3 regions of the Marinomonas rhizomae genome follow, and region 2 is predicted to be linked to each of the others. Evidence: predicted binding sites of a transcription regulator. Region 2 holds the regulator's gene; each other region holds the start of a gene.

Region 1 (10,304 bases), 430 kb from region 2:
TTTGCTGCTGTTCCACTCAATATGTATCGAAACTTTCGCTCAAAACCACGCTTGCTTCGGATGCAGAATGAAATAATTCGTGTACTCGATCCCACTTCTGTAATGCCAGAAGGCCAACTTGCTGGTGAAGACGGAGAGGTCTTCGCATGGCAATTCGAGGATGCTCAGGAAGAGGCTAACTACTTGGCTGATTTGATTGCTGACTGGATAAACGAACAAGTGCCATTATCCGAAATTGCTGTATTAGTGTCTAAGCAACCCGAGCTTTACTGCAACCACCTCATGGCGGCTTTGGAAGTTAGGGGAATACAATACAGAAACGAACATCAGATGCAGGATATTACTGTCGAGCCAGTTGCAAGACTCGTTGTTGACTATTTGTCCTGCCTCTATGGCCAGCGAGAGCCCAAAGCCTGGATTCGACTTATGAATCAATTGACACCCTTCGCTGATGATGAGGTTCAGTCTAGTGCTAGGCAAAACTTTCAAAGCTTCTTCAAACAACAGCGAAAAATAGTCATTATGGCCGGTTTGGATGAACCGTTTTCGGGATGGTGGGATGCTGTGCGGCGCTTTTTAAAAAAAATTGGCATAGAGACCCTTGTAGCTCTATCACCTGACTATGAGTCTCATGTTAGGTTAGGTGAAGTCTTGAGTGATACAAAAGCTCGCATTGACGAACTGCTTGGACTTGTTTCTGATTTGCCGCAAGCTCTGACTCGTTTTTCTGATGACCAAGCTGTACGTATTTTGACTATCCATAAGAGCAAAGGATTGGAGTTTGACTCAGTAATAATCATGGCAGTAGAGAACGAAATATTCTTTGGTGATCAAGATGCTAATCGATGCGCTTTTTTTGTGGGAGTCTCTCGAGCTAAGAGTAGGCTTGTTCTTACCTATGCTGATGAAAGAGAAAGGCCCGCAGGCCATAACAATATATGGAATGTAGCTCGTACACCGAAAGAAGAATATTTTAATTACGCTGAGCAATTTTTAGAACCTGAGGCATGACCTCATAAACGCTTATTGTATTACCAGATTTTAATATCATGAAGTATCCAGTAAGGCTCTGGTAGTCCACCCTTTTCAAATACCATCTTGTGATTAAGCTAATGAGTAGTGAAAAAGTAGTTATCAAACCAATCATAAAGAAAAACCCTTTTATAAAGACCCCTGATGAGGTCGCAGAATTATTTGGCTTTCCTACCTCTATTCGAAGCCAGATAAAGTTTATTGCTGCCAAATTTGGTCAAGAGGTGAAAGTTAGTGATCGTAGCCTTGATAACTTGTCGGGAAAGGGAGTGTCTGAACAAAAAGCAGATGAGGCACTCGCTCCTATGCTTACACTGTTAGATCAGCTCAACCTCAATCTTGATAACTTCATTCCGATAGGGACTAGCACAGACGATCTTAAGACATTATGGCGTGCAGCTATTAAAAGCTTTGCAGCGGGGCTTGAGTCAGCTGCTCAGGACACGAGTTTTCTTCAGCCTCTCATTGCTTTTATCGAAGGCGATGTACTTAGTATGAAGCTCAGCGTGAATGGGGCTCTAACCATCAAGGTGTAGATGAGCAAAAGCTTCTTACTCTAATTGCCGAATTTTATCATCCAGTTATCGATAAAACTGCTTTGAATTCAGAACAACAAAATATAGTCATCCAATTATTGGAGAGGCTTCCTTTAGAACAGAATATTCAAGCGAACCAAGACGAAATAGAAGCTATGGGACTTTTTACGCAAGACTTCAATTTGTCTTTATTCGCTGCCTTTGATCTAGTTGCTATTAATTGGAAGCATCGTCATCAAGAAGGTATAAAACAACACAATAGTTTTCTGGTTAAAATTCTAGCATCAGATGGTAAATGCTACTTTGGTAAACTCATGTCGTTTATCAAAGAAGACACTGGCGTTTCATTTCGAACATTAGCTCAGTATGTACCCATTCAGCAAGAAAGTACGGAAACAGGTCGGACTTTGTTAGAAGTACAAGTTGAACGCCTAAAAGAATGGCGTAAAGGAAAAACTAAACCTAGCTTTGCAACGCTGGAAAATTTTGCTTTTGAAGACCAACTTCTTTTATTTATTTATTGCTTGATTTGCCAAGCAATAGACCGTCTGCTCGTCAAATATAAAACTGATGAGCAGAGGATGCTTAAAGAAATTTACTCAGCAGATAACTACCTGACCTACTATTTGAGAGAAAAAGAGACGGCCGCTTAAGCGGCCGTATATCAGTCTATTTCTTAGGTGGGTTATTTCCTCGCCCTTTGCCTGAAGGGTTGCCACTACCATTTTTTAGTCGGCCAGTTCGAGTTGTTTGCAGCCATTACTGATCCTCCCAGTCTTCAGGTCTTTCTTCTTCTCCACGAGACTGCCAATATGAATCATTGTTTGGGTTTAATTGGCCAGCGCGATTATCAATATCATCTTGTGTTTGCTCGTAGTCACTTTCGAATTGAGACATAGTATTTTTCCTTTGCTTACTGAGCAGCACCATTGCTGCTGTAAGGAAATACTACTATTGAGGCTCTTTGGGAGATAAGGGGGGTTAAGAGCGCACGCTAAAAAATATTGGTTAGGTAAGAACCAAGATCGCTAAACCGCCCATTTAAACAACAACCCCGTGGCTAATCTGCCCTAAAAGATCTCTTACTCTATTTATTCCTTCTTTAGTAACCATAATCGACTCTGGTAACTTACCACCTAATGCCAGTGCAGGTGTTTTAATCCATGATTTCCATTTGTCTTCGTCACCAAACAGCTCTAGACCCAATTGATGAACCCTTTCATTCAGCGCTCTCATTTCAGATGCTTCAACTGCTTCTAAAATAACGGCATAGGTGTCAGCGGGAACACAGTAAAATACGGGGCTACCGTCCTTCATTACAGCAACTGGGCTGCCTTTTGATTCATTCATAACAAGATCAAGACTGCTCTCAATATCATGAATATCAATGCATTTTTCGGCATAATTTTTTTGTTTAGTGCTCATATCTCTCCCCTAACATGACTGATAAGTACAATGATGATCAACAATTTAAAGCCAAATGAGGCTAAGGTGATTTTTATAACAACACTCTACTTTGAAAATAATTTCTTACCTTGAGGAAATCGTCAAGTGAAGGGTTCTCTAACATAAACTCTCTAGCTGATTTGCCATTAAATGTCGGATGATTTATTGGCTTTTTGAAAAAATCATACTTAAATCCAGTTGGTGAACTTAGGTGAATCATCTTGTATATACTTACCAGTATCGCCAGTGTATCAATAGTTTCTTGGTCTACTTGAAGACTGTCATTAATCCGTGCGGTCTCTTTCCATTGATTCCAAGTTGAAACCGTAATACCACCTAGAAGAACACATATCTGTTCATCAGATAAGTCCCAACGCTCCTGTGGACATTGTTCCTCTAGCCATATGACAACTGTTGCTATTATCTTGTCTGCTGGCAGATTACTGGCATTTTCTTTAGTACTTTTATTGTTCATGGAACACCTCCCAATCAATTATTATAGTTTGAATTTTTTAACTAATAGCCCATTTCTCTTTTCTACATTTTGGTTCAAAAAACCTTTGGTAACTCATCCCATCTAGTAGTGTAGGCTGGCGACAGATGCTCTCGTTTCATTGCCCACTGAGGCGACACACCTTGCGATGCGAAGAAGACGTTGCCGAGGCCGCTGTGGTTGATTTTGTCCACGACGTTCATTAAGGCTTTTGAGTTGATTTTCGTGTTGTCTGCTCGAAATAAATCTTGTTGAAAGGAACCATGTTCGTAGAAGTCGGCGAGCATTACGCCGCCTTTGGCGTAGCGATAACCTGCACGATAGATGCGACGAAACAACACGTCGGCGACTTCTAATAAGTCTCGCGTGTCGTCAGTTGGGTTGGGGAGTTCTGCTGACAGAGTTTTTGAGTACTGCGGTTCGTTTGGAATAAATGGACTGGTACGAATAAACACGCTCACCACACGACAAAGGCGTTTTTCTCCGCGTAGTTTCTCGGCGGCTCTGGTAGTGTACTTGGCGATCGCTTCCCGTAGTTCGCGATTATCTGTGACTTTATGACCAAATGACCGACTGCAAATGATTTGCTGCTTTGTTGGCCTGACCAATTCCAAATCCAAACAAGACACCCCATTCAACTCTCGAATGGTTCGCTCCAACACCACAGAAAACTCACTTCGAATCGATTTAGGGTCGGCATTCGCCAGATCCAACGCGGTATGAATTCCCCTCGCCTTTAGCTTTGCTGTGGTGCGACGACCAACGCCCCACACATCACTTACTTCAACAATTGCCAATAAACGCTTTTGTCTGTCTGGGTCCATCAAATCCACCACCGAACCGGTTGCTGGGTATTTCTTCGCCGCGTGGTTGGCCAACTTCGCCAGCGTCTTGGTTGGCGCGATGCCCACGCCTACCGTAATGCCTGTCCATTGATCGACCTTGGCCTTAACTCGTTTGCCAAACGCTAGCAAATCCGTCACATGATCAACACCAGTTAAGTCCATAAACGCCTCATCGATGGAATAGACTTCCAGCCGTGGCGCTTCCTCTTCCAAGATGGTCATCACCCGATTTGACAGATCCGCATACAGTGCATAGTTCGAGGAAAAGCACACAATGCCGTGCTTTCTTATCTCGTCCTGAACCTGAAACATCGGCACGCCCATTTTAATGCCCAGCGCCTTCACTTCTTTAGAGCGCGCGACAATACAGCCATCATTATTCGACAACACCGCAACAGGCGTGTGCTTTAAATCTGGACGGAACAGTTTCTCGCAACTGGCATAAAAGTTATTGCAATCGACCAAGGCAAAGACCGTCTTCATCAACCGCGCTCGTACTTGCGAACCACACCCGTCACTACGCCGAAGATTTCCAATTCAGACTCTTCCGTAATCTGGATCGCCTTATAGGCTTTATTCTTTGGGCGAAGCAACACATTTGGCTTCAGTTCCAACGTCTTCACCGTCATTTCCCCATGAATACAGGCAATGATGATATCCCCATGACGCGCGGTTAACGACCGATCCACCACCAACACATCACCCGAATAAATACCCACATCGATCATCGAATCCCCCTGAGCACGCACGTAAAACGTCGCATTAGGGTGAGCGACACAAAACTCATTTAAGTCCAAGGATTTTTCAACAAAGTCCTGAGCGGGCGAAGGAAAACCCGCCGATACCGAATCCACATACAAAGGGATTCGCACACTATTGGCCGCGATAAACGCCGCCGACTCAGACACACCAAGATAAGTCACACGCATGATCAACACCAAAATACTGTATGGATATACAGTATAGTTTTAGGCGGTGCGAATGACCAAGTGAATTTTTGTAAGAAGAAGGACTTTCGGTTGTTCGACTAAAAATGAGGCGGAATTTTAAGAGTGGCGGACTCCTATAAATAGTAAGAAATGATTTTCGATTTGAATGAGGTCATCGTAAGCTCGTTTAGAACTGTCAACTTCAATAGATCATGATCGTTACTCAAGATAAATTCACCAAGGTTAGTTTCTGGTGTCAACACGTCGTCTTTGTAAGAGTCTCGACTACCATCATTTGTTGAGCTTGGAGTTTCTATACTATTCAGCAGCTCTTCTGTTTTTTGGTAGTTGTAAGTGCCTGGAATTGCTTTGTTCAGCCGTTCTGCGAACTCCACTAAATTTGGTTCCGCCAACATGTACATATTGGCGACAGGTGACTGATCTTTAGTCATTCGTATGATTCGCCCAAGGATCTGACGGAAGTAAAGTTCAGTTGTGACATCGGTAAGACTACAGCAAACTTGCAGCCTTGGTATGTCTGTCCCTTCGCTGATCATAGCAATACTGATTATCCATTCGCTGTTGTCTTTGCGGAAATGGTTAATGAGTTCTGGTGAGTCATCATGCCTACAAGATACTAAAGTAGACTCTTTATTGAAGTGGTCCAATAGAATCGATTGAATCTGTAAAGCATGTTCGTATGAAGATGCGACTATTAAGCCGCCCGCATTAGGTGAGCTCTTTCTAAAAATATTCAGCCGATGAACGCTTAATGAAAGTAAGTGCTTGATAACTTCAGGATGTCTGATCACAGTTTGATAGCTTACTTCACCTTCGCTTAGCAATGACTGCAAGCTGGTGTAGGTTTCAAGTTTCCCCAATCCTTTTACTGTCACTTTTTCAATATCAATTGCAGTAATTTGAGGCATCCTACAGACCTTGTCTTTTATTGCATCAACAAGATCGTACGAGTAGTCACAAATAATGTTGCCTTCTGGATCTGAGTATTTAGCGAATGAAATTGGAAGAGTGTCAGTACGCCAGGGTGTGCCAGTAAGTGACAACGTATAAGTCGCTAAATGCTGTATCGTGGAGAGAAGCTGTAATCCCCATGCATTTGCTGGAGACTCACCATTACCGGCGCAATGGTGTATTTCATCAAAAATGACCAAGACTCTAGTAGCAGCAAGATCATTGATTAACTCAGCTGCATTGCTAAGAGAATGATAAGTTCGTGATGCTCCGATTGCCCCAAGTCTGCCATTAAACTTTCGCTTCAATGCTTTCTCAAATGTTTCTTGAATGCTCTGTGAAACGATTCGAGAAGGGGAAAAGCATACTACATAGTCGATATAGCCATTGTTGATAAGAGCTTTTGCTATATGCGCTGCAAGCAGGGTTTTACCCGCACCAGGGGAAGCCAATACTAAGAATTGAGATTGCTTCTTATATGATGTTACTGCTTGAGAGAGACACTGTTCTTGCCATGCCCTAAGCATTACATATTCCCCTCAGGTTGAGTCGTTTGAATAATCTTTTTGATGGCGTTTAATCGACCGTAGAACCTTGTCGCTTTCTCTCTAGACTCATCTAGCAATTTCAAAATAGCTGGTCGCTTATGTGGGAATAGTCCTAAATATTCCTGATAAGCATCAATCTCTCCCAACAGTAGTTTTAATTCAGCATTGGCTTTCTTTTCTTCATCTAGAAGATGCACCTCATTTGAACTTTGACTTGTATCTATAGTTTCTTCGTCTGACAGCTCACGAGGGCTTCTGTTTAGCATTAAAATCAATTCAGAAGTAAGGTGATAGGTTCGAGCATTCCGCTCTCCACTAGCGCTTAGGAGGCTTTTAGACGTCAGTCTGTTAACGTTCCTTGCTACTAGTCTAGTGGATTGGACTGTATCTAGGCCTGTTGTATTTGATGCTAATTGAATGAGTTCTTTTCGTCTGATGCTGGTTCCTTCCACGCGCTGTAAGAGTTCTTTGAACTGTTTATTCAAAGAAAATGGTTTAGATATCATGTTTATGTCTCAAAAAACTATAAAACTTAGGATTGCTAAGTATACAGAAATAAGTAAAACTTAGACAATCTAAGTACATGAGACTTTAAAGATGAAACTACTTTGTCAGAGAACCCAATACCACTTCGGCTTAAACAAGCTCGTAAGAACATCGGCATATCCCAAAAAGACCTTGGGATCAAAATAGGTATGGACGCAAGTTCTGCTAGTGGCCGTATGAATCACTATGAGAAAGGACGGCATTCGCCTGATCTCGAAACGCTGAGAAAAATTGCTCAAGAACTCAACGTCCCGCTGAACTACTTTTTGTGTGAAGACGACCTAAGTGCAGAACTGGCCTGCTTAATCTCCCGCTTGGACGATACAACCAAGAAAGCATTAATCACCGAACTGGAGAAGCTAGAAAGCCTAGATCTAGAAAATATTGTTGAGCAACGTAAAGAGTCATCTGAAATGGATATGGATATCAAAGATTTGTAATTTATGTTGATTAATAATAGATCTACTTTTCGAGAAATTGATGAACAATAAAAGCCAACTATATATGGACAAACTCTCACTCAAAAAGTCCATTAAATTATAAAAAATACGGACTAGTAAAAAAGCCACCCCCCCTTGAATTACAAGGTGTTAGCTAAGTCCACAAATCAATAACGAGCTAGTAGGAGGATTGGTGGCGATCACATCAATATTACTGTCCCAGTTCGCCAGCGGCTGGCTCAGGGTATTGCCATGACGAATTTGCACGGGCACTTCAATACCATGCAACATCATATTGGTGATGCACAATAAATGCGGCAGCTGCTTTTTTTCTACGCCGTGTATCTGCTTTTGTAAGGTTTGATGATCTTCCGTGGTCTGCACATAACGGTCTTTTACATGATCAAAACTGCAAGCAAGAAAGCCGCCCGTGCCTGCGGCAGGGTCCATGATACTTTCCCCTAGTTTGGGGTCGAGGCGGTTGACGATGAATTGAGTCACGGCACGAGGTGTATAAAATTCCCCTGCGTTGCCCGCACTTTGCAAATCGCGCAGAATTTGCTCGTAGATATCACCAAACAGATGGCGTTCTTGGGAATCGGTAAAATCGATTTCGTTAAGTTTGTTGATCACCTGACGCAGCAAGGTGCCGTTTTTCATGTAATTGTAAGCATCACTAAAGGCTTCTTTAACCACAAAACCACGAGGATTACGGTCTCGGGTGGCATCAAGGTTTTTCATGTCAGGGAACAGATCATCATTGATGAAATCGAGCAGATCGTCGCCAGTAATGCCTTCGGGGTTGGTCGCCCAGTTACGCCATAGGTAATTTTCTGGAATGGGTGCTTGATAAGCATCGTCCTGTTCAAAGGCTAGTTCTTCTTCTTGGGCATCAAAAATCTTTAGAAATAGTAACCATGACATTTGACCAAGGCGTTGGGCGTCGCCGTCTACACCGGCGTCTTTGCGCATAATGTCTTGGATGGATTTGATGACAGTCGTGATGGACATAATTTTCTCTATTGCATTTGTTCGAAATGATTGCACTCAAGCCAAATACTGGCTTGAGTGCAATATGAATTGGGGTTGGTGTTATGCGCTTTGATCTTGATAAAGCTCGTCTTCTAATGCTTTCACCGCGTCATAATAGGTTTCTTTTTTGCCATCGAAGCCTTTTTTAATAATTTCCTGCACACGCCCGAACTGGTCGAACGGCGCGACTTTAAGTACTTGTATATTTTCTATTTCCGCTACACCGGCATCGGCGTATTTATCGAGCAAACGACTAAGCACTTCTTGTGCCACGCCATCATAGCGCGTGAAGTAGTTACGCTTTTTCACTTGGTTAGCGCGCTCTTTTCGAGTCAGCGGCGGCTGATCATATACGATATGGCAAATCATATCGAATGGATCTATTTCTTTTCCTACTTCCTGTTCGAGTAATTCCCAAATCACTCCGCACTCTTCCAGCTCATCAATAATGGCTTGTTTACGTTCTGCCGCTTGCCATGTTCTGACAAACTCATCGAGAGAAGCAAAACGCTTCGCTAACGTTTTGCGAGTGTAGTCTTTGAAGGATTCGGTCACCAGTTTGCCGTCGGTATCATAATATTGTACCCGCTCTGCGAGGGCTTTCACTTGCACACCGTTCACATGAAATTTGCGTGGTTTATCATCAGTCCAGTCGGCATCACCCAGTTGGTAATCTTCACGATGACCGTTTTGGTAATCACCTTGGGGCTCTTGAATGCTATCTGGGTCTATGCTGTCATCTTGACTCAGGTCGACCTCTTCACCATCGTGGATCATTTCATCAAGAAGAGCGTCATCAGCAAAATCTTCTGGCTTACTGACTTTAATTTGCTCTGGATCTCCATCAAAGCGCGGATCAGCAAACAGCTCAGTGGCCTTTTTAAAGTCCAATATGGTAAACCAAAGCTTATTGTATTCCTGATCAATACGTGTACCACGACCAATAATTTGTTTGAACTTGGTCATAGACTGTATGCCTTGATCGAGCACGATCAACTTACAGGTTTTAGCATCGACACCTGTGGTCATTAGTTCCGAGGTGGTAGCAATCACGGGATAAGATTCTTTTCGGTTAGTAAAATAACTTAGCTGATCTTTGCCCTCTTTTTCGTCCCCGGTAATGCGCATCACATACTTGTCATTTTTCGCCACCTGTTCAGGATTAAGGTTAACCAAAGCTCGGCGCATGCGTTCGGCATGATCGATGTTGTTACAAAACACGATGGTCTTCGCCATAGGATCAGTGCGTTTTAAATAGTTGGTCACAGTTTGTGCCACCAACTGGGTGCGCTCGTCGATTATAAGGTTACGGTCAAAGTCTTTTTGGTTATAGATTCGGTCATCTACCAAATAGCCATCTTTATCTAGCCGCCCCTTCTCTGGTCGCCAGCCTTGTACATCCACATCAATGTCGACACGCATCACTTTATAGGGTGCAAGGAAGCCATCTTCGATACCTTGTTTAAGGGAATAGGTATAAATCGG
Region 2 (10,304 bases):
TTTGCCCGGCAAAGAAAAAGTTGTCGATGAGCTAAAGCGTTTGGCGAAAAATGCAGACACCATCTATCTCGCAACCGATTTGGATAGAGAGGGAGAGGCCATTGCGTGGCATTTGCGTGAAGCAATTGGTGGTGATGATACTCGCTATAAGCGAGTAGTTTTTAACGAGATCACCAAAAAAGCCATCAAGGCAGCCTTTGAAACGCCGTCAGAACTAGACATGGACCGAGTCAATGCTCAACAAGCTCGTCGTTTCTTAGATCGAGTGGTTGGCTTTATGGTATCGCCGTTGCTTTGGTCTAAAGTAGCAAGAGGGTTGTCTGCCGGACGAGTTCAGTCCGTTGCAGTGCGTTTAATCGTTGAGCGTGAAAAAGAGATTCGTGCATTTGTTCCTGATGAATTTTGGGAATTGGATGCCATGCTTGCTACGCCTTCAAAAGACGTTATTAAGTTTGAAGCGGCAAAATATCAAGACAAAGAATATCGTCCTGTTAACAAGGCTCAATCGGATGAGCATGTTGCTCGTTTAAATGATGCAAAATACCTCGTTAGCAGCCGAGAAGATAAACCAACCAGCAGTAAACCTTCTGCGCCGTTTATCACCTCTACGTTACAGCAGGCAGCAAGTACGCGCTTGGGCTATGGTGTTAAGAAGACCATGATGCTTGCTCAGCGTCTGTATGAAGGTGGTTACATTACCTATATGCGTACTGACTCGACAAACTTAAGTGTTGATGCGGTAGAGGCGTTGAGAGGCTATATTCTTTCTAACTTTGGTGAAGCATATCTGCCAGCAGATCCTATCCGCTACAGCAGCAAAGAAGGTGCGCAAGAGGCTCACGAAGCCATTCGACCTTCTGATGTAAATGTACGTGTTGATGACTTGCTTGGTATGGAAAAAGACGCTCATCGTTTATACGACTTGATCCGCAGTCAATTTATGGCGTGTCAAATGACGCCAGCGGAATACACGTCGACGACTATCACAGTCACTACAGGCGAATACGAATTCAAGGCGAAAGGTCGTATCTTACGCTTTGATGGTTACACTCGTGCCATGCAGACAGTCGCTAAAAAAGGCGAAGATAACATCTTGCCAGATGTTGGTCAGGGTGAATATCTCGATCTTAAAGAGTTGCTACCTGAACAGCATTTTACTAAACCTGTAGCGCGTTTTAGTGAAGCAAGTTTGGTGAAAGAGCTCGAAAAGCGTGGAATTGGTCGTCCATCAACTTACGCATCTATTATTTCTACGATTCAAGATCGTGGCTATGTGCGTGTTGAAAATCGTCGTTTTTATGCTGAAAAAATGGGTGATATTGTTACTGAACGTTTGGTTGATAGCTTTAATTCTTTGATGAATTTCAGCTTTACGGCTCAAATGGAAGAGCAGTTAGATGACATTGCTGAAGGTCATAAAGATTGGATTAAAACGCTTAATGCATTTTATAAAGATTTTAGTTCTGTGCTTGCTAAAGCGGAATCGCCAGATGGCGGTATGATGCCAAATGAGCCGACTCCAACGGATATTGAATGCCCGACATGCTCTAGACCTATGCAGATTCGTACAGCTAGTACTGGTGTGTTTATGTCTTGTTCTGGTTATGTATTGCCGCCAAAAGAGCGTTGTAAAGCAACCATAAACCTGACCCGTGGTGATGAAGCAATAGCGGTCGATGATGAAGAAGGCGAGTCTAAAGCGCTGATCAATAAACATCGTTGTAAGATTTGCGGATCCGCTATGGACAGTTACTTAATGGATGAGCGCCGTAAGCTTCATGTGTGTGGTAACAACCCAGCTTGTTCTGGTTATGAAGTTGAGCATGGTGTTTTCAAGATTAAAGGCTATGACGGTCCTACGCTTGAATGCGATAAATGTGAATCAGAAATGCAGCTTAAAACAGGCCGCTTTGGTAAATACTTTGGCTGTACAAACGAGGAGTGCAAAAACACTCGTAAGCTGCTGAAAAGTGGTGAAGCTGCGCCGCCGAAGATGGATCCTGTGCCAATGCCTGACCTTGCTTGTCAGAAAGTGGAAGATCACTATGTGCTTCGTGATGGTGCGACGGGCTTATTCCTTGCTGCTAGTCAGTTCCCTCGCAAGCGGGAAACAAGAGCGCCTATGGTAAAAGAGCTGCTTCCTTATATGGATCAAATCGACCCGAAATACCATTTCTTTGCCAAAGCACCAGTAAAGGATTCCGAAGGTCGTCCAGCCATCATTCGTTATAGCCGTAAGACGAAAGAGCAATACGTCATGACGGAGAACGATGAGGGTAAACCAACAGGCTGGAAAGCATTTTATGTTGGTTCTAAATGGGTTGTTGAGGAAGGTAAGAAAAAATGAGTGGTGCCAGTTTAGCCAGCGTAACCAATCAAAAACTGGACACGGCAAGGCGTTTTATTAAGCAGAGTCAAGACACTGATGAAGTGTGGTTGAAAGTCGGGCTAGAAAGCTCGGCTATTTTCCAGTTGAGAAGTGCTCTTAACGGCTTGTTAAAAGAAGTAACCGCTGCTTATTCTTTATCTGGATCCTTGGACGTTGCTAAGCTGCTGGCAGAGTCTGAAAACAAGCAAATCGTTGTTCCTGTATTGGCTGAGTTGGCTGATTTGCTAGCACATAGTAATTCTTGGTGCTATCAATTGGATCTGGCGTATTTGGTTCAGTTCGAGTGTCGTGCGTCTATATCATCAGCGGTTCAAAGCGACAACCTGATAGGGCGTGGAAGTGATGCGGGAGCTTCCGTGAGTTTATATTTAGCCAAGTTGGTTGAATTAGTATTACGTTTTAGAGAAGAGTCGTCAGAGTATTAAATATGAAAGAATCCTACCTAGAAATTGTTGAGCTAGATAACGGCGATATCGTGCTGCGTCCAGCCAGTGAAGATGGTGAGGAAACCGTTCCATTAGCAACATTGCAAATATCGGATGATACTCGGTCTTATCTAAAGGATCGTTATTTTGAATTAGCGAAATGTATGTTTCATGCAGGCATTGATTTTGTTTATTCGGATGATTCGTTTTATGACGATGACTCGGAATATCTTGATGATGAAGATTTTCGTCCTAAAATTTTGCACTGAATAAGCGACCCTAAATCAGCTGTAATGAAACTGATTGATGCAATATAGGTTCAAATAAAAAAGCGAAGCAGAAGCTTCGCTTTTTTATTTATCTAGTGTTGAAGCGAATGGGAGTATTCAAAGTCCTTGGCGAATGACACCTACCGATAGGCCTTCAATTGCAAACTCTTCGCTTTCAAGGTCAACAAGGATGTCGCTGAACTCTTCGTTTTCAGGAATGAGCCTAACGATACTGCCTTTCTGCTCGAAACGCTTAACGGTTACTTCGTCACCAATACGAGCAACCACAATTTGTCCATTGCGCACGGTGGTGGTTTTGTGAACGGCTAAGAGATCACCTTCCATTATGCCAATATCTTTCATGCTAGTGCCTGATACAGACAAGAAGTAATCCGCTTGCGGAGAAAACATACTCGCTGGAATGTTTACATGCGAAGCAATGTTTTCCTGAGCCAAAATAGGGTAACCTGCAGCGACTTTGCCTATGACAGGTAAGCCAAGGTCGTCAACGGGCTCATCATTTGATGCGCGATCGACTAAGCGTATTCCTCTAGATGCGCCAGAAAGCATCTCTATAGCGCCTTTTTTGCATAGGGCTTTTAGGTGCTCTTCGGCTGCATTTGGGGATTTAAACCCAAGCCGGCGTGCTATTTCTGCTCTAGTCGGTGGAAAACCTGTTTCACTTATAAATTCGCGAATGGTTTCTAGTACGTCAGATTGTCTTTTGGTTAATTTAATCATAGGTTATCTGGTTGTTTATACAGTTACTGTTATTATATACAGCATTCCTAACTATACTCAATGATATAAATGCTTTCAGACGAACTAAAAAAACAGATTCAACTTGCATACCGAGCATCTTTGGATGCGAAGTCCCATAAACCAAGGGCTGGACAGCGCCAGATGATTGGTGCAATCGCTCGAACCTTGGGCAACATTAGACAAGGTTCTGAGGGCGAACGCCTTGAAGAGAAGCATGTTGCCGTAATTGAGGCGGGTACGGGTACGGGTAAAACCCTGTCGTATTGTCTTGCCGCAATACCAATTGCTAAGGCACGTGGCCTCAAATTAATTATTTCTACTGCGACAGTTGCACTCCAAGAGCAGATTTTACATAAAGAATTACCAGACTTGCTTGAGCATACTGAACTCTCGTTCAAGTACACGCTTGCTAAAGGCCGAGGCCGCTATCTTTGCTTGAATAACCTCGAAGGTTTTTTAGGATCAGAAGAGCTGGCCATGGAGGATATGTTTGCGGGCCTATTTGAACAGCACCTTCACTCAGATGACGTTAATACTGTTCTTTATCAAGAAATGGATGCCGCTTTGTCAAAAGGTGAATGGGATGGTGATAAAGATAACTGGTCTGGCATTGTTCGAGACCAGGATTGGCGACGTTTAACAACCGATCATCAGCAGTGTACTAATCGAAATTGCGCTAATTATTCCGCTTGTCCGTTTTTTAAAGCGCGCGCTGAGATTGAAGTCGCGGATGTGATTGTAGCTAACCATGATTTGGTGTTGGCAGACTTGTCATTGGGTGGTGGTGCGATTCTTACCCCACCAAAAGAAACTATCTACGTTTTTGATGAGGGGCATCATCTTCCTGATAAGGCTATTGGACATTTCCGTCATGAAGTTCGTTTACAACAAAGTATTACTTGGTTACGTCAACTGGAGAAAAATCTAGTTAACTTAAAGCAGGAGTTAACCGATGATGTCAGTTTGACTGGCCAGCTTTTGTTAAAAATCCCACAGCAAATACAAAGTATTGTTAACTTTATCCAATATGCGCAACAAGGCTTGGCTCCTTATATTCAGGGGTTGGGTTTGGATCAAGAAAACAATCAACATCGGTTTGAATTTGGTCAGGTGCCAGATGAATTGCGCCAGTTGGCTTATAGCCTACAAACGTCCTATCAAAAACTATTTAACAATATAGAAAGTATTCAAGACGAGTGTAAAAAAACGAAGCAAAATGAAGGCATGGGAGTGACGCCTGAAACGGCGGAAACTTGGCAGCCTATTTTGGGTGTTGTTATGGGGCGTCTGGAGCAATGTGTTGGCTTGTGGCGACTTTACTCAACAGTAGATGATCAGAATTTCCCGCCAAATGCTCGCTGGTTAGTTTTGTCCGGTCAAGGAATGGAACAAGATATTGAACTGGGCGCATCTCCAATACTTGCAGCCAATACCTTAAGGCAGCAGCTTTGGGACAAATGCTTTGGTGCTGTAGTGACCTCGGCAACGTTGACAGCGCTAAATCAATTTCATCGTTTTAATATGCGCTCAGGCGTACCGCGGGAAAGCGAATATCTGCGTGTCATAAGCCCGTTTAATTTCCAAGAAAATGGTCTTTTGGTGGTGCCGAATATGGAGCATGAGCCAAACCGAGTAGAACAGCATACTGCCGAGATTGTTGCTTACTTAAATGAACATGTGAACACAGAAAAGGGCAGTTTGGTGCTGTTTTCTTCTCGTCGTCAGATGGAGGAAGTGGCTCAGTCTGTTTCGGCTGGACTGCAAGAAATACTTTTGATGCAAGGTGAGCAATCTAAACGTGTAATTTTAGATTCCCATAAATCCCGCATTGATGACGGGAAAGGCAGTTTGCTGCTCGGTTTAGCCAGTTTTGCGGAAGGAGTGGATCTGCCCGGTGATTATTTGACCTGTGTATACATCGCCAAAATTCCTTTTGCGGTGCCAGATGATCCTGTTGAAGCGACACTCGCTGAATGGATTCAAAAGCGTGGTGGTAATCCGTTCATGGAAATTACTATACCGGATGCGTCTCTGCGTTTAGTGCAGGCAACTGGGCGTCTTTTAAGAAGTGAAAAAGACTCTGGTGAAATACATATTTTAGATAAGCGCTTACGCACAAAACGATACGGGTCGCAGTTAATTAATAGCCTACCACCGTATAAGTATCAGTAGTTTGGTACGCAAGGGGTGATAAAGCTTTACCAATTAGGTACACTCCTAGCACAGATTATTAACCTCAAAACACAATAGAAGCGTATAGATTCCAATATGGAAAACCAAACTCAAGAAGCACCACAAGAAACGACAGCAAAACCAAAGCCAAAACGTACACGTCGCCCAAATAAGCGTCCAAAAAAGCAAGATGATAATACGGCAAGTGTTCAGGCTGATACGCAAGCAAGCAATGATACTAAGCCTACAGGTAATGCAAACTCTAAAGTTTGGTCTATTGAAGACTTTCCGGTGGCGGAAGTTGAGGGCAAGATGCGCTTCCATGACTTAAACCTTCCTGATCGAGTGATAAAGTCTATTTCTGAAATGGGGTTTGAATACTGCAGTGAAATTCAGGCAGAAACCTTACCGATGACGCTCTTGGGTTATGACATTATTGGTCAAGCACAAACGGGTACGGGTAAAACGGCTGCATTTCTCATAGCAATGATTAGTGATTTTCTTGATTATCCGCTGGAAGAAAAACGAGCGAATAATTTTGCTCGTGGTTTGATTATCGCACCGACGCGTGAGTTGGCGATACAGATCGCTGATGAAGCGGTGAAGTTAACCTCAAATTGTCATTTGAATGTCGTGACTTTGGTTGGCGGTTTGAGCTATGAAAAACAGAAAATTGCATTAGAAACAGAAAATGTTGATATCTTGGTTGCAACACCTGGTCGTTTGTTGGACTTTGCTCGTAGCCGCAAAGTGCAATTGGGTAAAGTGGAATGTTTAGTGCTTGATGAGGCTGACCGCATGCTGTCCATGGGCTTTATTCCGGATGTGAAAAGCATTATTCGTATGACGCCACATAAAGAAACAAGACAAACTATGTTGTTTAGTGCGACCTTCCCTAAAGACATACAGGCACTAGCGCAACAGTGGACCTACTTTCCAAAAGAAGTCTCTGTTGTGCCCAAAGAGGCGACAAACCAAAATATTGATCAGGTCATCTATACTGTAGAAGCAGATCAGAAGTGGCCGGTATTGCAACAGTTGATCGAAAAAAATGGCGGACAACGTACTATCATTTTTGCTAACCGTCGTGATGAAACTCGTGATCTGTATGAGCGTTTGCGCAAGGCAAATATTAATTGCGCGATTTTATCTGGCGAAGTGGCACAAGATAAACGAGTGAAAACCTTGGCTAATTTCAAAGATGGCACCATTCAAGTACTTGTTGCTACTGATGTTGCTGGGCGTGGAATTCACGTAGATAACGTAGAGCTAGTGGTTAATTACTCATTACCAGAAGATCCAGAAGATTACGTGCATCGCATTGGTCGTACTGGTCGTGGTGGTGAAATGGGTAAATCAGTAAGCTTTGCCAGCGAAGATGATTCTTTCATGATTCCTGAAATCGAAAGAGTCGTCGGTGAGAGTATCCGCTGTGAATACATGGTAGATACATCTTTATAAAAATCGCTTAATTTTTAAGTGAGATAAGATGAATTTAGAACACCACTTTGCAAGTTTGGGTGAGGCGTTTTCTTCGAAAACTCTCATCCAGCCACTTCTTGAGCAGCGATTGGTAGAGTTTAACCAATCGCTCGCTAGCTTTCTGTCTATTGATATTAAATCGAATGAAACCAAACGACTTTTAAGTGGTGAGGAGGCTCTGCCTTCCAGCCTGAGTATGGTCTACGCAGGTCATCAATTTGGTGGTTTTTCGCCTCAGCTGGGTGATGGCCGTGGTGTGCTGCTAGGGGAGGTTCGTGGAGAAGATGGTCTTTTGTATGATTTGCATATGAAAGGCGCGGGTCCAACGCCTTATTCTCGACGCGCCGATGGTCGTGCCGTTTTACGTTCTTGTATTCGTGAATACTTAGCCAGTGAGGGGATGGCGGCGTTGTCGGTGCCTTCTTCTCGTGCTTTGGCGCTTTATGATAGTCGAGAGGCGGTGTATCGAGAAACGCCTGAGGCTGGCGCTATGCTGCTCAGAGTGGCACAAGGGCATATTCGCTTTGGCCACTTTGAATACTTTTTTTATCAGGGTAAACAGGCGGAACTGGAACAGCTTATCGATTACTGCCTTAAACATTATTATCCTGAATGCTTGGCGACAGATGCCCCCTTAGAAAGCATGTTGATCGAAGTGGTAAAGCGTACCGCAAGAATGATTGCTAAATGGCAGGCAATTGGTTTTCAGCATGGCGTGATGAATACCGATAATTTTTCTTTCACGGGTGAAACCATCGATTATGGCCCTTATGGCTTCATGGAAGATTATGAACCTAATTGGGTTTGCAATCATTCTGACTATGAAGGGCGTTATGCGTTTTCGCGCCAGCCAGGCGTTGGTTTATGGAATCTTAATTGCTTGATGAGATGTTTTTCCAAGCATCTGGAAAGGGATCAGCTGATTGCTATATTGCAATCTTATGAGCCAGAGTTACAGGCTCATTATGATTCATTGATGATGGAGAAAATGGGTCTAAACTCAGTACAAGAAGTACACGAATTGTTGCCGATACTATTTTCAATATTGGCTGTGGAAAAAATGGATTATACCGTCTTTTTCCGTTTATTGAGTCATATTGAACAGGGGGATTATTCGCTTTTGCTCGACGAGGTTGTTGATCGAGAAAAACTGTCTTCTTGGCTTGAGCGATATGAGCTTGCGCGAGTGAAAGGCGGTTCAGCGTGGTCTGAAGTCGGTAATTCCATGTTGGCTATAAACCCTAAATTTATACTAAGAAACTATTTGGCTCATGATGCGATTCTTGCTGCTGAACAAGGTGATTACTTACCATTCCGTCGTTTATTAAACGTACTTACTCATCCTTTTGATGAGCATCCTGAGTCAGATGCTCTTGCGCAAAGGGCGCCTGAGTGGGGGAAATCTCTGGAGGTGAGTTGTTCGTCTTAGTTTCGTGCATTTTTATATGGTTTGACGATATTTTAAAAGAGAAGCAGTCATTATGAAGCATTCTGTATGTGTATTGGGTGGTGGTAGTTTTGGTACCGCCTTGGCGAATATTATGGCAAAAAATGGTCATCAAGTTAGCCAGTGGATGCGCAATGAAGAGCAGGTTGAAGAAATTAATCTGACAGGTTTGAATAGTCGCTATTTGCCAAATGCACCATTGCACCGCGAGTTATTAGCGACCAGTAATTTGGAACAAGCAATCCGCGATAGCGATACCGTTTTTGTGTCTATACCGTCTAAATCATTCGAGCAGGTTGTGCAGCGCATCGAACCTTTATTGACTGCGGATAAAATATTAATTAGCACCACCAAGGGGTTTAATCCAAATCGATTTGAACTTATGAGTGATGTTTTGCGTCGAAACCCTATTACTCAAAAAATAGGTGTATTAAGCGGTCCAAATTTAGCCAAGGAGATCGCAGCAGGTCAAATGACTGGGTCTGTCATCGCTAGTGCTGATGATAATGTGCGTCAGCGTGTTATTGAATTGTTGAAATCGCCGACTTTTCGAGTTTATGAGAATATTGATAGTACGGGTGTTGAGTTGGCCGGCGCGCTAAAAAATATCTATGCCATTGTCTGTGGCCTTGCCAAAGCTCTAAATGTTGGCGAAAACACAATGTCGATGATTATGACTCGAAGTCTGGCTGAGATGAGTCGCTTTGCCGTGCATTTTGGTGCTAACCCAATGACGTTTCTTGGATTAGCGGGGATGGGGGACTTAATTGCGACCTGTACATCACCTTTGAGTCGAAACTACCGTGTTGGATTTGCCATCGGATCAGGTCAAAATTTGAACGAGGCTGTGGGTGGAATTGGAGAGGTAGCAGAAGGGGTGAACACCCTGAAGATGGTGGTAGAAGAAGCCAACAAACACGGCTTGTATATGCCGCTTGCGGAAGGTTTGTCTAAATTATTGTTTAAAGGTGCCAAGCTGGAATCATTGATCGGGTCAATGATGACTGGTGAGCAAAAATGGGATGTCGAATTTGCGACAAATGAGGGGAATAACAATGTCTAAACCAGGTTATGCTGATCAGGGTTTTTGGTTTCGTGTGATTTTTATGTTGATCTATTGGGTCGTTTTAAACGTTGCTGTCACTGTATTTGGTGTTTTGCTTATTTTAGTAAGCTTGGTGAAGTTGGGCTCGAAGCATGAGCCTGTGATGTTATCGTCTTGGCTAAAAGCGATGACAGCATTTATTGGGCAAATTTTTTCATTCTTGTCTTTTGGGTCAGAAGAGAAACCTTTTCCATTTCAACCATGGCCTCAGGTAGATGCGGATGAAGAAGCCTAAGCGTCTTTATGTCCTGCG
Region 3 (10,304 bases), 2.1 Mb from region 2:
CACGGTCAACGCTGCCACATCTGGGTGTTCGCCAAACGCCGTACGAAAGGCTTTACTGCAAAAGCTCACCTGAGTTGATGTCAACCAAGCAACATTCACTTTCGCGTCAACCGGCGCCATAGAGAATTTAGTCTGCGCGCTACCTGTCGGCAAGCCAGCAAACACAGACTGAACCTCGCTCAATAGATTTGCTTCATGCTGAGGCTCTGCGACCAGTAAAAGCTGCTTGTTCGCTTGCAATAGTTTTTCATGTAAACGTTTGAAGACTGCCAAGACATTATCAATAGTCTTACTGTCTGCTTTCATTGCATCATCTAATGCAATCGCAGAACGAATACCTGACATACCGCTCCAGTTTTCTTGTTGCGCAGCCAAACCAGAAATTGCACTAGACGCTGCCGTCATCGCCAGAGAGTGACCCTGACCAGTAATGGACTGTTCACGACGGGCACGACGATGGGCCACCAGCTCTTTCACGCGGCTTGCTTCGTCAAAACGTACATTAAGCATAGTATCTTTCAACAATTCGCTCATGGCTTTAACATTTGGCACCAAGGCTTTCGATGACAAAATAAAGTAGCCATTTAGCTCTTGGCGATCTTCAATCGTTGCACGAATAGAATTTGAAGCTCCTAATCCGCCACAAACTTGAGCTTGCCGCTCCTGAACAGTAAGGTAATCCTCTGCACCAATACCAAACTCAGTCATCATTGAAGAAAATAACGGCAAATATTCCGTCTCTTCTTCATCCAACTCAGGCAAATCAATGACTAACTGCTGGTAAACCAAACCATTCGTACCTTGCGGGTAGAAAGTAATTGGTAAATCACCTGCTACCTTTTCATTGTCATATTCTGGCAAACGCGCAGGCACATCTTCTAAGCCAACTTTCGGCAAAATACTCATGTCGTCCACTTGGGATTGACGAGCTTTCAATGCCGCGCTGCGAGCTATAATTTGCTGCTTATCAGCATCAGACAACGCGGCTTTGATCTGACTTAGACGATCTTTTTCTGCCTGATTTCGACGCGTTTCAAGAGCATCATCAGGGCTTAATGTGATCGTGACTCGGTGTGCATTGCTCAACAACAAGCTTTTAATCAAGTTCGGAATATATTGTTGATCCTGAACTTTCTCGCGCATTGCATTAATAACAGGATCAAGATCAAGCTGAGCAATCACATCTCCGGCATGAACCGCTGTCGACAAACCAGCCAAAATGAGCTGTAAACCATAAGGATAACTACCGCCACCAACTTCACGCTGGCTCAATTCTAATTGATGCAACATGGCATCAACCATATCTTGAGGTACCCCTTTTTCAGCAATACTTTCCAAGGTCGACAATACCAAGGCTTCAACCTTAGGGGCATCCTCTCGTTTCACGCCTTCCAATCCGCACATGAAGCTCATTTCTTTGTTACTGTCTTCAAGACCACATAGTGGGGATGGTGCACGGCCAAGGTCGCTATTCTCTAAGACTCGCATCAAAGGTGACGCACTGTTGTCCAGCAAGACACTAGACAATAACTGCGCCTCGAACTGTTGGTTTAGATCTGTACTTTCACCCAACAACCAACCAACCACAACATGGCTGCCATCTTCCTTTACTTCATCTGCTGCGTAACCTTCTTCTACTCGCACTGGTGAGAAGTAACGCTTCGCGTTCGGCACACTCACTTGCTCTTCCAAGCGCTCAAATCGATTTAGAACCTTATCTTCAAATTCGGCTTGTAGTGTTTCTGCAGGAATATCGCCAAACGTCATGAATACCGCATTGGAAGGATGATAATGCGTGCGGTAAAACGCCAAAAGATCTTGATAAGACAAATCAGGAATATCCGCTGGCTCGCCACCGGAGTTGAAATGATAAGTATTATTCGGAAACAAATATTTAGTTAGCGTTTGCCATAATACCGACGTCGTTGAGCTCATCGCACCTTTCATTTCATTGAACACAACACCTTTGAATGTCAATTCTGACTCGGCGTTATCTGGCTCAGCGAATTCTAAGCGATGACCTTCTTGGGAGAAATCCAATTCATCTAAACGAGAAAAGAACACCGCATCCAGATACACACCCAATAGGTTATGGAAGTCTTTCTTGTTTTTACTGGCAAATGGGTAAGCCGTCCAATCAGAGGAGGTAAACGCGTTCATAAAAGTATTCAACGAACGGCGAATCATCATGAAAAAAGGATCGCGTACAGGAAAACGCTCAGAACCACACAATACGGTGTGTTCAAGAATGTGAGCGACGCCACAAGAATCCGTTGGAACGGTTTTTAAACCAACTAAGAAGACATTTTCGTCATTCTCAGACGCGATATGAAAATGTTTAGCGCCCGTGACAGTGTGCTCAAACTCTTGAACGGTAACATTCAGAGCATCGATAAATTCACTGCGAAGAAACGTAAACGCAGGATGGTGCGCGGTGCTATTTGCCATTCTCTACCTCGATAAAATTAGAATACGATAATTACAATGTTTTGGGGCAGCTTGGAGACATTCAAGACAGCATAAGTCCAAGACAGCAAAGTGGCGGGATTATAGCAAAAACATGGCTTTTACTGCACGAACTAACGTGATTCCACATGTAAGGCGACACCGCACTCTAACGCTTCTGATGTTTTTCCCAGTCATCCAAGCGTGCTTTTTCCGTCTTTTTGAACAACACATACACAGCCCCCAAACCACCATGATGTCTTTGCGCACTATGAAACGCCATAACAGCGTCCAACTCTCTCAACCATTTATTAATATGACTTTTAATCATGGCTTGGCTGTCCGGATCAGGCGTACGATCACCTTTGCCATGCACAATAATAGCAACGCGAATGTCATTACGCATGCAATCATCAGCAAATTGATATACCTGCTCCCGCGCCTGAGCCACGGTATGGCGATGCAAATCTAAGCGTGCCTCTATGCCATACTTGCCCTGCCTAAGACGTTTAAATACGCCATCTTGCACACCTGAACGCTTATATTCCAACACATCATTGGGCTCGACCTTTTCCACATAGTCTTGTGACAAATGATTCCTGTCCGCCTCTTTAGCGATCAGCGCCGCCTTTTGGCGAGCGGAAAAGTCAACCTGAGGGCCTTTCTTGCCCAGATACACTTCGCTTTTTTTAAGTGGCTTAATACCCGCCACCTCTTGCGCGAACAAAGACGTTTCATCTTCGTCGTTCACAACTTTATCCTCTTTGATTAACTTAGCTTGTTTAACACACCACTATAGAACAATAAAGGCCCCTAAAAGGAGCCTTTATTACTTTAATGGTCGTAAAACATGTCAGTTTTAAAACGGAATATCATCATCAAAGTCATCAAAGTTTGGCGCTTGCTGAGGTTTTGGCTCAGGCGCTGGTGCGCGTTGAGGCGCAGGCTGTGGAGCACGTTGTTGCGGCGCGGCTTGAGCAGGAGCTTGCTGTGGAGCATTCCCCCAGCTACCAAAAGACTGTGGCGCTGCTTGTTGTGGAGCCGCCTGCTGCGGTGCAGCTTGCTGTGGCGCTTGGCCATAACCGCCACCTTGAGGCTGATTAAAACCGCCTTGAGGTGCATGCTGCTGTGGAGCCTGTTGCGCTGGTGCTTGGCCATATCCACCTTGTTGAGGAGCAGACTGTTGAGGTGCATTGCCGTAACCGCCACCACCTTGCATAGAGTCATAACCACCACTTTGCTGTCCAGAGTTATCGCCACGTCCGTCAAGCAATTGCATTTCGTTGGCTACGATTTCAGTTGTGTAGCGCTTAATGCCGTCTTTTTCCCACTCACGAGTTCGCAATGAACCTTCTACGTAGACTTTAGAGCCTTTCTTAATAAAGTCGCCTGCGATTTGACCAAGGCGGAAATTACCACGATCCATGAAGGCAACACGGTGCCATTCCGTACGCTCTTGCATTTGACCAGTTTGCTTGTCGCGCCAGCTTTCTGTTGTCGCTAAGTTAACGTTTGCAACCGCTGCGCCAGATGGCATGAAACGCACTTCGGCATCGTTGCCCGCGTTTCCGATCAAGATTACTTTGTTTATTCCACGTGCCATGACGTTCTTCTCCAACTAAAAGATAGAATAGTGTTTTACTTAAAGACGCACTTGCGGCGCTAAACGCACCAGAGCATCTTTATCTAATATTTTTTTATCGATCTTCAGATAAGCCGTTTGCTCATCTTTAAAAATTTGCATACCTTCCACTCCTTGGATTTGCTCAAGTTGATCTGCCAACCTAGTTACTTCTTCATCAGTCATATTGGGCAGGCTAAACGCCAAACTACTTAACGAACGAGGCGCTGGCTGGATAGCACAAACAAGTGACCATGCCAAAAACACCACGCCGACAACCCAAAAGACACCGCTGTTTGCATGATGTTGCAGCAACCAACCGCCGCCAACACCACCCAAAAAAGATCCCATAAATTGATGGGTAGAGAACACACCCATTGCTGTACCACGATAACCCACAGGCGCCAACTTACTTATAAGAGACGGCAGTACAGCTTCTAGTGAGTTGAAGCCAACAAAATAGACCCACAACAATACCCCAAATACCCAAAGGTACGGAGCCCATTGCAGCAATATTGAGCTTAAACCTAACAAAACCATCACGGCGATTAACACGCCTTTTGTCTTGCCTTTTGACTCAGCAATAATCACTAATGGTAGCATACCTGCGAAAGCAAAACTCATGATCGCTAAGTAAAGCCAGCTATGCTCTGACAAGGGTAAATCAAATTGCTGAATCAACAAATTTGGCACAGTGACAAACAACGCCGTTAGGCTTGCATGCAACAATAAAACACTGACATTAAGGAACCGCAGTTTCGAGTCTTTCAGCACCAAACCAAGAGCCTTAAGGCTCGGGGTCGTATCACGTTTAAAGGTGTGCTGGACAATATTCGGCACAGCAAAAATGATCAAGAGTATGCCCAGTAAAGATAATGCAAAAGACAAATAAAACAGTCCCGAAAGACCAATTAAAGCAAAAATCCAAGGCCCTAGTACCAAAGACAACATAAACGAGGCGCCAATACTAATACCAACAATCGCCATGGCTTTAGTGCGGTTTTGCTCTCTTGTGACGTCACTCAATAACGCCATCAAGGTACTGGCAATAGCACCAGCACCCTGAATTGCTCGACCGACAATCAAGGTATTGATATCAGTGGCATTAGCACAGATCAAACTCCCTACAGCAAACAGCAACAGTCCGATCACAATGACACGTTTACGGCCAATTTTATCCGACCACATGCCCATCGGAATCTGCAAGCTCGCTTGAGTCAGGCCATAGATACCGATCGCTGTACCAATTAACGCGGCATCAGCCCCAGTCAGCCCATCAGCTGCCACACTAATGACGGGCATAATAAGAAACAAGCCCAACATTCTGAATAAATAGATCAGTGCTAAAGCAAGAACTGAACGACGTTCAAGTAGATCCATAAGGAGGTTTCAACCGTTTAACTAGGTGGTTAAGAAAAAAGATTGTCAATTTTACAAAAAATACCGTTGAAGCTCCATTTCAACTACTGTAAAAATAGACAGTTATTTAATTTACTGACAGATTTCTATCTGTTGATCGACTTCACATTGGAGACTCATGGATACCATTACCATACGCGGGGCCCGCACACACAATTTAAAAAATGTGGACCTAGACATCCCAAGAGACAAACTTGTGGTGATTACTGGCCTATCCGGCTCAGGTAAATCCTCTCTCGCCTTTGACACTTTATACGCCGAAGGACAACGTCGCTATGTAGAATCCCTTTCGACATACGCTAGACAGTTTTTGTCCATGATGGAAAAACCAGACATAGACCACATTGAAGGCCTTTCTCCTGCTATTTCAATCGAGCAAAAATCAACTTCTCATAACCCACGATCAACAGTCGGTACAATAACAGAAATATACGATTATCTACGATTGTTATTTGCCCGCGCAGGACAACCACGCTGCCCAGATCATGGTGAGCCATTAGAGGCGCAAACCATATCACAAATGGTCGATAAAGTTATATCGCTCCCAGAAGAAACTAAGATGATGCTGCTAGCCCCTATCGTCAAAGATCGAAAAGGTGAGCACTTACATACCATTAGTGATCTGCTTTCTAAGGGGTTTATTCGCGCTAGAATTGATGGCATTGTCGTTGATCTAGACGATGCGCCAATATTAGAAAAAAATAAGAAACATACTATTGAAGTGGTCATTGACCGCTTTAAGGTACGTTCTGACCTCCAACTGCGCTTGGCAGAGTCTTTCGAAACTTGCCTTGGTCTCTCTGATGGTATCGCCAAAGTCATCAATATGGATGACGAAAAAGAAGAATATATTTTCTCTAGTAAATTTGCCTGTCCAGTTTGTGGCTACAGCTTAACCGAACTAGAGCCTCGACTTTTTTCGTTCAACAACCCAAATGGCGCTTGTCAGACTTGTGACGGTTTAGGCACTCATCAGATGTTCGATCCAGATCGAATCATTCAAGACGAGACACTCACACTTGCTGAAGGTGCCATCCGAGGCTGGGGCCGACGTAGCATCTTTTATTATCAACAACTGAGTGCGCTAGCGAAACATTACGGATTCGACATTGAGTCAAGATATAAAGACATTCCTAGTGACTTTAAAAAGCGAATTCTGCATGGCTCAGGAAAAGACAAGATAGATTTCATTTACATCAATGAACGTGGCGATAAAATGACGCGCTCACACTCATTTGAAGGCGTTATTCCAAACCTACAGCGCCGCTACCATGAAACAGAATCGGACAGCGTACGTGACGACCTCTCACAATACATCAGCATTCAGCCTTGTCCAGATTGTCATGGCTCTCGATTGAATCGATCCGCTCGTAACGTCTTCATTGCTGAGCAAACGCTTCCAGAAGTGGTGACTTATCCAATCGCAGAATGCTTGAAGTATTTCGAAACACTAGAGCTTCCAGGGTCACGCGGTGAAATCGCCTCTAAAATCCTTAAAGAGATTCGTGACCGCTTAACCTTCTTGGTAAACGTAGGCTTGGACTATCTAACTTTAGACCGTAAAGCAGACTCATTATCAGGCGGTGAAGCACAGCGAATCAGACTTGCTAGCCAAATAGGTGCCGGCCTAGTAGGCGTAATGTACATCCTAGATGAGCCTTCCATTGGTCTGCATCAACGCGATAATGAACGACTCATCGCCACACTAACCAGACTCCGAGATTTGGGAAATACCGTTATTGTGGTAGAGCATGATGAAGACGCGATTCGTATTGCAGACTTTGTTGTCGATATTGGCCCAGGCGCTGGTGTTCACGGTGGTCAAATCATTGCAAGTGGCACACCTCAGGATATTATGGATTGTCCTGAATCCGTTACTGGGCAATTCCTAACGGGCAAACGTAAAATTGAAATACCTCCCATTCGCCATCAAGCAAAAGACAAACAATTCCTCAAGCTGATAGGCGCAACAGGCAATAACTTAAATACTGTTGATCTCAACATCCCTGTTGGAGTAATGACCTGTATAACCGGCGTTTCAGGTTCTGGTAAGTCGACTCTAGTAAATGGCACTCTATATCCTCTTGCTGCAACGGCACTCAATGGCGCAACCACATTAAAAGCGGCACCACACGAGCGTATAGAGGGACTAGATTTATTCGACAAGTGTGTAGACATTGACCAAAGCCCTATTGGTCGGACGCCAAGATCCAACCCTGCTACCTACACGGGTATTTTTACTCCAATGAGAGAGCTCTTCTCGGCAACACAAGAGTCTCGTTCACGTGGTTATAAACCGGGCAGATTCAGTTTTAACGTCAAAGGCGGCCGCTGTGAGGCCTGCCAAGGTGATGGTGTCATTAAAGTAGAAATGCACTTTCTTCCTGACGTCTATGTGCCATGTGATACCTGCAAAGGCAAACGCTACAATCGTGAAACATTAGAGATCCATTACAAAGGCAAGAACATTCACGAGTGCTTAGATATGACGATTGAAGATGCTCGAGAGTTTTTTGATCCAGTCCCTTCTATTGCAAGAAAACTGCAAACCTTAATGGATGTGGGCTTAGGTTACATCCGCCTTGGGCAAGCAGCCACAACGCTGTCTGGTGGCGAAGCACAGCGGGTTAAACTCGCAAAAGAACTATCTAAACGCGACACAGGCACAACGCTCTACATTTTAGATGAGCCGACAACAGGACTACACTTTGCGGATATAGAACAACTGCTCAAAGTGCTTCATCGCCTAAGAGATCACGGCAATACAGTCGTTGTCATTGAACACAACCTTGATGTAATAAAAACTGCTGATTGGATTGTTGACTTAGGCCCAGAAGGGGGCAGCGGTGGCGGCTACATTGTCGCTGAAGGAACGCCGGAAGAAGTTGCTCAAGCTGAAAAATCTCATACTGGTCGCTTCTTAAAACAAATGCTTAATTAGCCCTTAGTCAAAAATAAAATACCCGAGAAAAGCTTAACTTTTTCGGGTATTTTTTTGTGTCTGACTATCATATCAGGTAATTTTTTTGCAAAAAAAAGCCGAGCTAATAGCTCGGCTTTTTATTACAAACTGATATTACTCAGCGGCTTCTGTAACTGGACGATCGACCAATTCAACATAAGCCATAGGTGCGTTGTCACCTGTGCGGAAGCCACATTTTAGAATGCGAACATAACCACCAGGGCGAGCTTGGTAACGAGGACCAAGTTCTGAGAACAATTTACCTACTGCATCTTTGCTACGAGTACGAGCAAAGGCAAGGCGACGATTCGCAACAGAATCAACTTTCGCCAATGTGATCAAAGGCTCAGCAACACGACGCAATTCTTTAGCTTTCGGCAACGTAGTTTTAATAACTTCGTGTTCGAACAAAGAAGCAGCCATGTTTTTAAACATCGCTTTACGATGTGAGCTAGTACGGTTTAAGTGACGTCCACTCTTACGATGACGCATTTTACATTCCTTACCAAACTACGGTGGTCAGGGAACAATGACCTAGCGAGCTAGAACTTTGCTATCGTCTTTCAAACTAGCCGGTGGCCAATTCTCTAAACGCATTCCCAAAGACAAACCACGCTGTGCTAAAACATCTTTGATTTCAGTTAACGACTTCTTACCTAGGTTAGGCGTCTTAAGAAGCTCAACCTCAGTACGTTGAATCAAATCACCGATGTAATAAATGTTCTCTGCTTTTAAACAGTTAGCACTGCGAACGGTCAATTCAAGATCATCAACCGGGCGTAGCAAAATTGGATCAATCTCATCCTCTTCTTCTACAACAGGTGCTTCGCTTTCGCTTTCAAGGGCGACAAAAACCGCGATTTGCTGTTGTAAAATAGTCGCTGCACGACGAATTGCTTCTTCAGGGTCGATAGTACCATTAGATTCGATGTCTAAGACTAGCTTATCTAAATCTGTACGCTGCTCTACACGAGCATTATCGACACTGTACGCAACACGGCGAACAGGGCTGAATGAGGCATCCAGTTGCAAGCGACCGATTGGACGAGTCTCATCGTCGCCAGCAACACGAGCATCAGCAGGCTCATAACCACGGCCACGAGCGACTTTGATCTGCATAGTTAACTCTGCAGTGTCATCCAAGTGCGCAATAACATGATCCGGGTTAGCGATCTCTGCATCAGCAACCAACTGGATATCTCCAGCTGTTACGATACCAGGACCTTTTTTACTTAGAGTAAGAGTTGCTTCATCTTGCCCGTGTAGAGCGATCGCAACTCCTTTCAGGTTAAGAAGAATTTCAATTACATCTTCTTTAACCCCTTCGATTGCGCTGTATTCGTGTAATACACCGTCGATTTCGACTTCAACAATCGCACAACCTGGCATTGAAGAAAGCAGGATACGGCGCAGTGCGTTACCTAAAGTATGACCAAAACCACGTTCTAGTGGTTGCAGTGTAACTTTAGCGCGACAGTTGCCTAATTCCTGAACTTCAATGTTGCGTGGGGTTAACAATTCGCTCACTGAACGCTGCATAGATCCACCTATTTCTTAATCCTAATCACCGACTTACTTAGAGTAAAGTTCGACAATTAGGTTCTCATTAATTTCAGCTGATAAATCGGCACGTTCTGGAACAGCTTTGTAAGTTGCTTCCAGTTTAGTTGAATCAACTTCGATCCAATGGATCGGTGCACGACCTTTAGATAGCTCTAGTGCGCTTTGTACACGCAATTGCTTCTTAGCTTTTTCACGGATAGACACAACGTCACCAGCTTTAACTTGGTAAGACGGAATGTTAACCGTAGCGCCATTAACTAGAATGCCTTTATGGCCAACTAGCTGACGAGCTTC

The links. The regulator LexA, encoded in region 2, represses DNA repair genes until DNA is damaged. The targets are predictions, from matches to a motif close to TACTGTNTANNTANACAGTA.
Positions count from the first base shown of each region.
Region 1: umuD (translesion error-prone DNA polymerase V autoproteolytic subunit) is a predicted target of LexA. The motif match lies at 5,296-5,315, and genes of this name have one in related genera.
Region 3: uvrA (excinuclease ABC subunit UvrA) is a predicted target of LexA. The motif match lies at 5,531-5,550, and genes of this name have one in related genera.

Region 1 covers NZ_CP073343.1:2,456,762-2,467,065, forward strand. The annotation lists gene KDW99_RS11610 (UvrD-helicase domain-containing protein) at 1-1,011, shown strand, start outside; gene KDW99_RS11615 (hypothetical protein) at 1,113-1,568, shown strand; gene KDW99_RS11620 (hypothetical protein) at 1,631-2,221, shown strand; gene KDW99_RS11625 (hypothetical protein) at 2,328-2,465, opposite strand; gene KDW99_RS11630 (MbcA/ParS/Xre antitoxin family protein) at 2,610-2,993, opposite strand; gene KDW99_RS11635 (hypothetical protein) at 3,067-3,489, opposite strand; gene umuC (translesion error-prone DNA polymerase V subunit UmuC) at 3,564-4,835, opposite strand; gene umuD (translesion error-prone DNA polymerase V autoproteolytic subunit) at 4,835-5,281, opposite strand; gene KDW99_RS11650 (DEAD/DEAH box helicase) at 5,416-6,780, opposite strand; gene KDW99_RS11655 (hypothetical protein) at 6,780-7,307, opposite strand; gene KDW99_RS11660 (helix-turn-helix domain-containing protein) at 7,410-7,787, shown strand; gene KDW99_RS11665 (HsdM family class I SAM-dependent methyltransferase) at 7,938-8,798, opposite strand; gene hsdR (EcoAI/FtnUII family type I restriction enzme subunit R) at 8,880-10,304, opposite strand, start outside.
Region 2 covers NZ_CP073343.1:2,029,326-2,039,629, forward strand. The annotation lists gene topA (type I DNA topoisomerase) at 1-2,347, shown strand, start outside; gene KDW99_RS09610 (DUF6586 family protein) at 2,344-2,814, shown strand; gene KDW99_RS09615 (hypothetical protein) at 2,817-3,083, shown strand; gene lexA (transcriptional repressor LexA) at 3,201-3,824, opposite strand; gene dinG (ATP-dependent DNA helicase DinG) at 3,894-6,017, shown strand; gene KDW99_RS09630 (DEAD/DEAH box helicase) at 6,114-7,478, shown strand; gene KDW99_RS09635 (protein adenylyltransferase SelO) at 7,507-8,928, shown strand; gene KDW99_RS09640 (NAD(P)H-dependent glycerol-3-phosphate dehydrogenase) at 8,981-10,009, shown strand; gene KDW99_RS09645 (DUF4389 domain-containing protein) at 10,002-10,286, shown strand; gene sixA (phosphohistidine phosphatase SixA) at 10,273-10,304, shown strand, end outside.
Region 3 covers NZ_CP073343.1:4,119,477-4,129,780, forward strand. The annotation lists gene KDW99_RS19290 (insulinase family protein) at 1-2,448, opposite strand, end outside; gene smrA (DNA endonuclease SmrA) at 2,615-3,196, opposite strand; gene ssb (single-stranded DNA-binding protein) at 3,305-4,048, opposite strand; gene KDW99_RS19305 (MFS transporter) at 4,088-5,446, opposite strand; gene uvrA (excinuclease ABC subunit UvrA) at 5,604-8,426, shown strand; gene rplQ (50S ribosomal protein L17) at 8,562-8,939, opposite strand; gene KDW99_RS19320 (DNA-directed RNA polymerase subunit alpha) at 8,982-9,986, opposite strand; gene rpsD (30S ribosomal protein S4) at 10,020-10,304, opposite strand, start outside.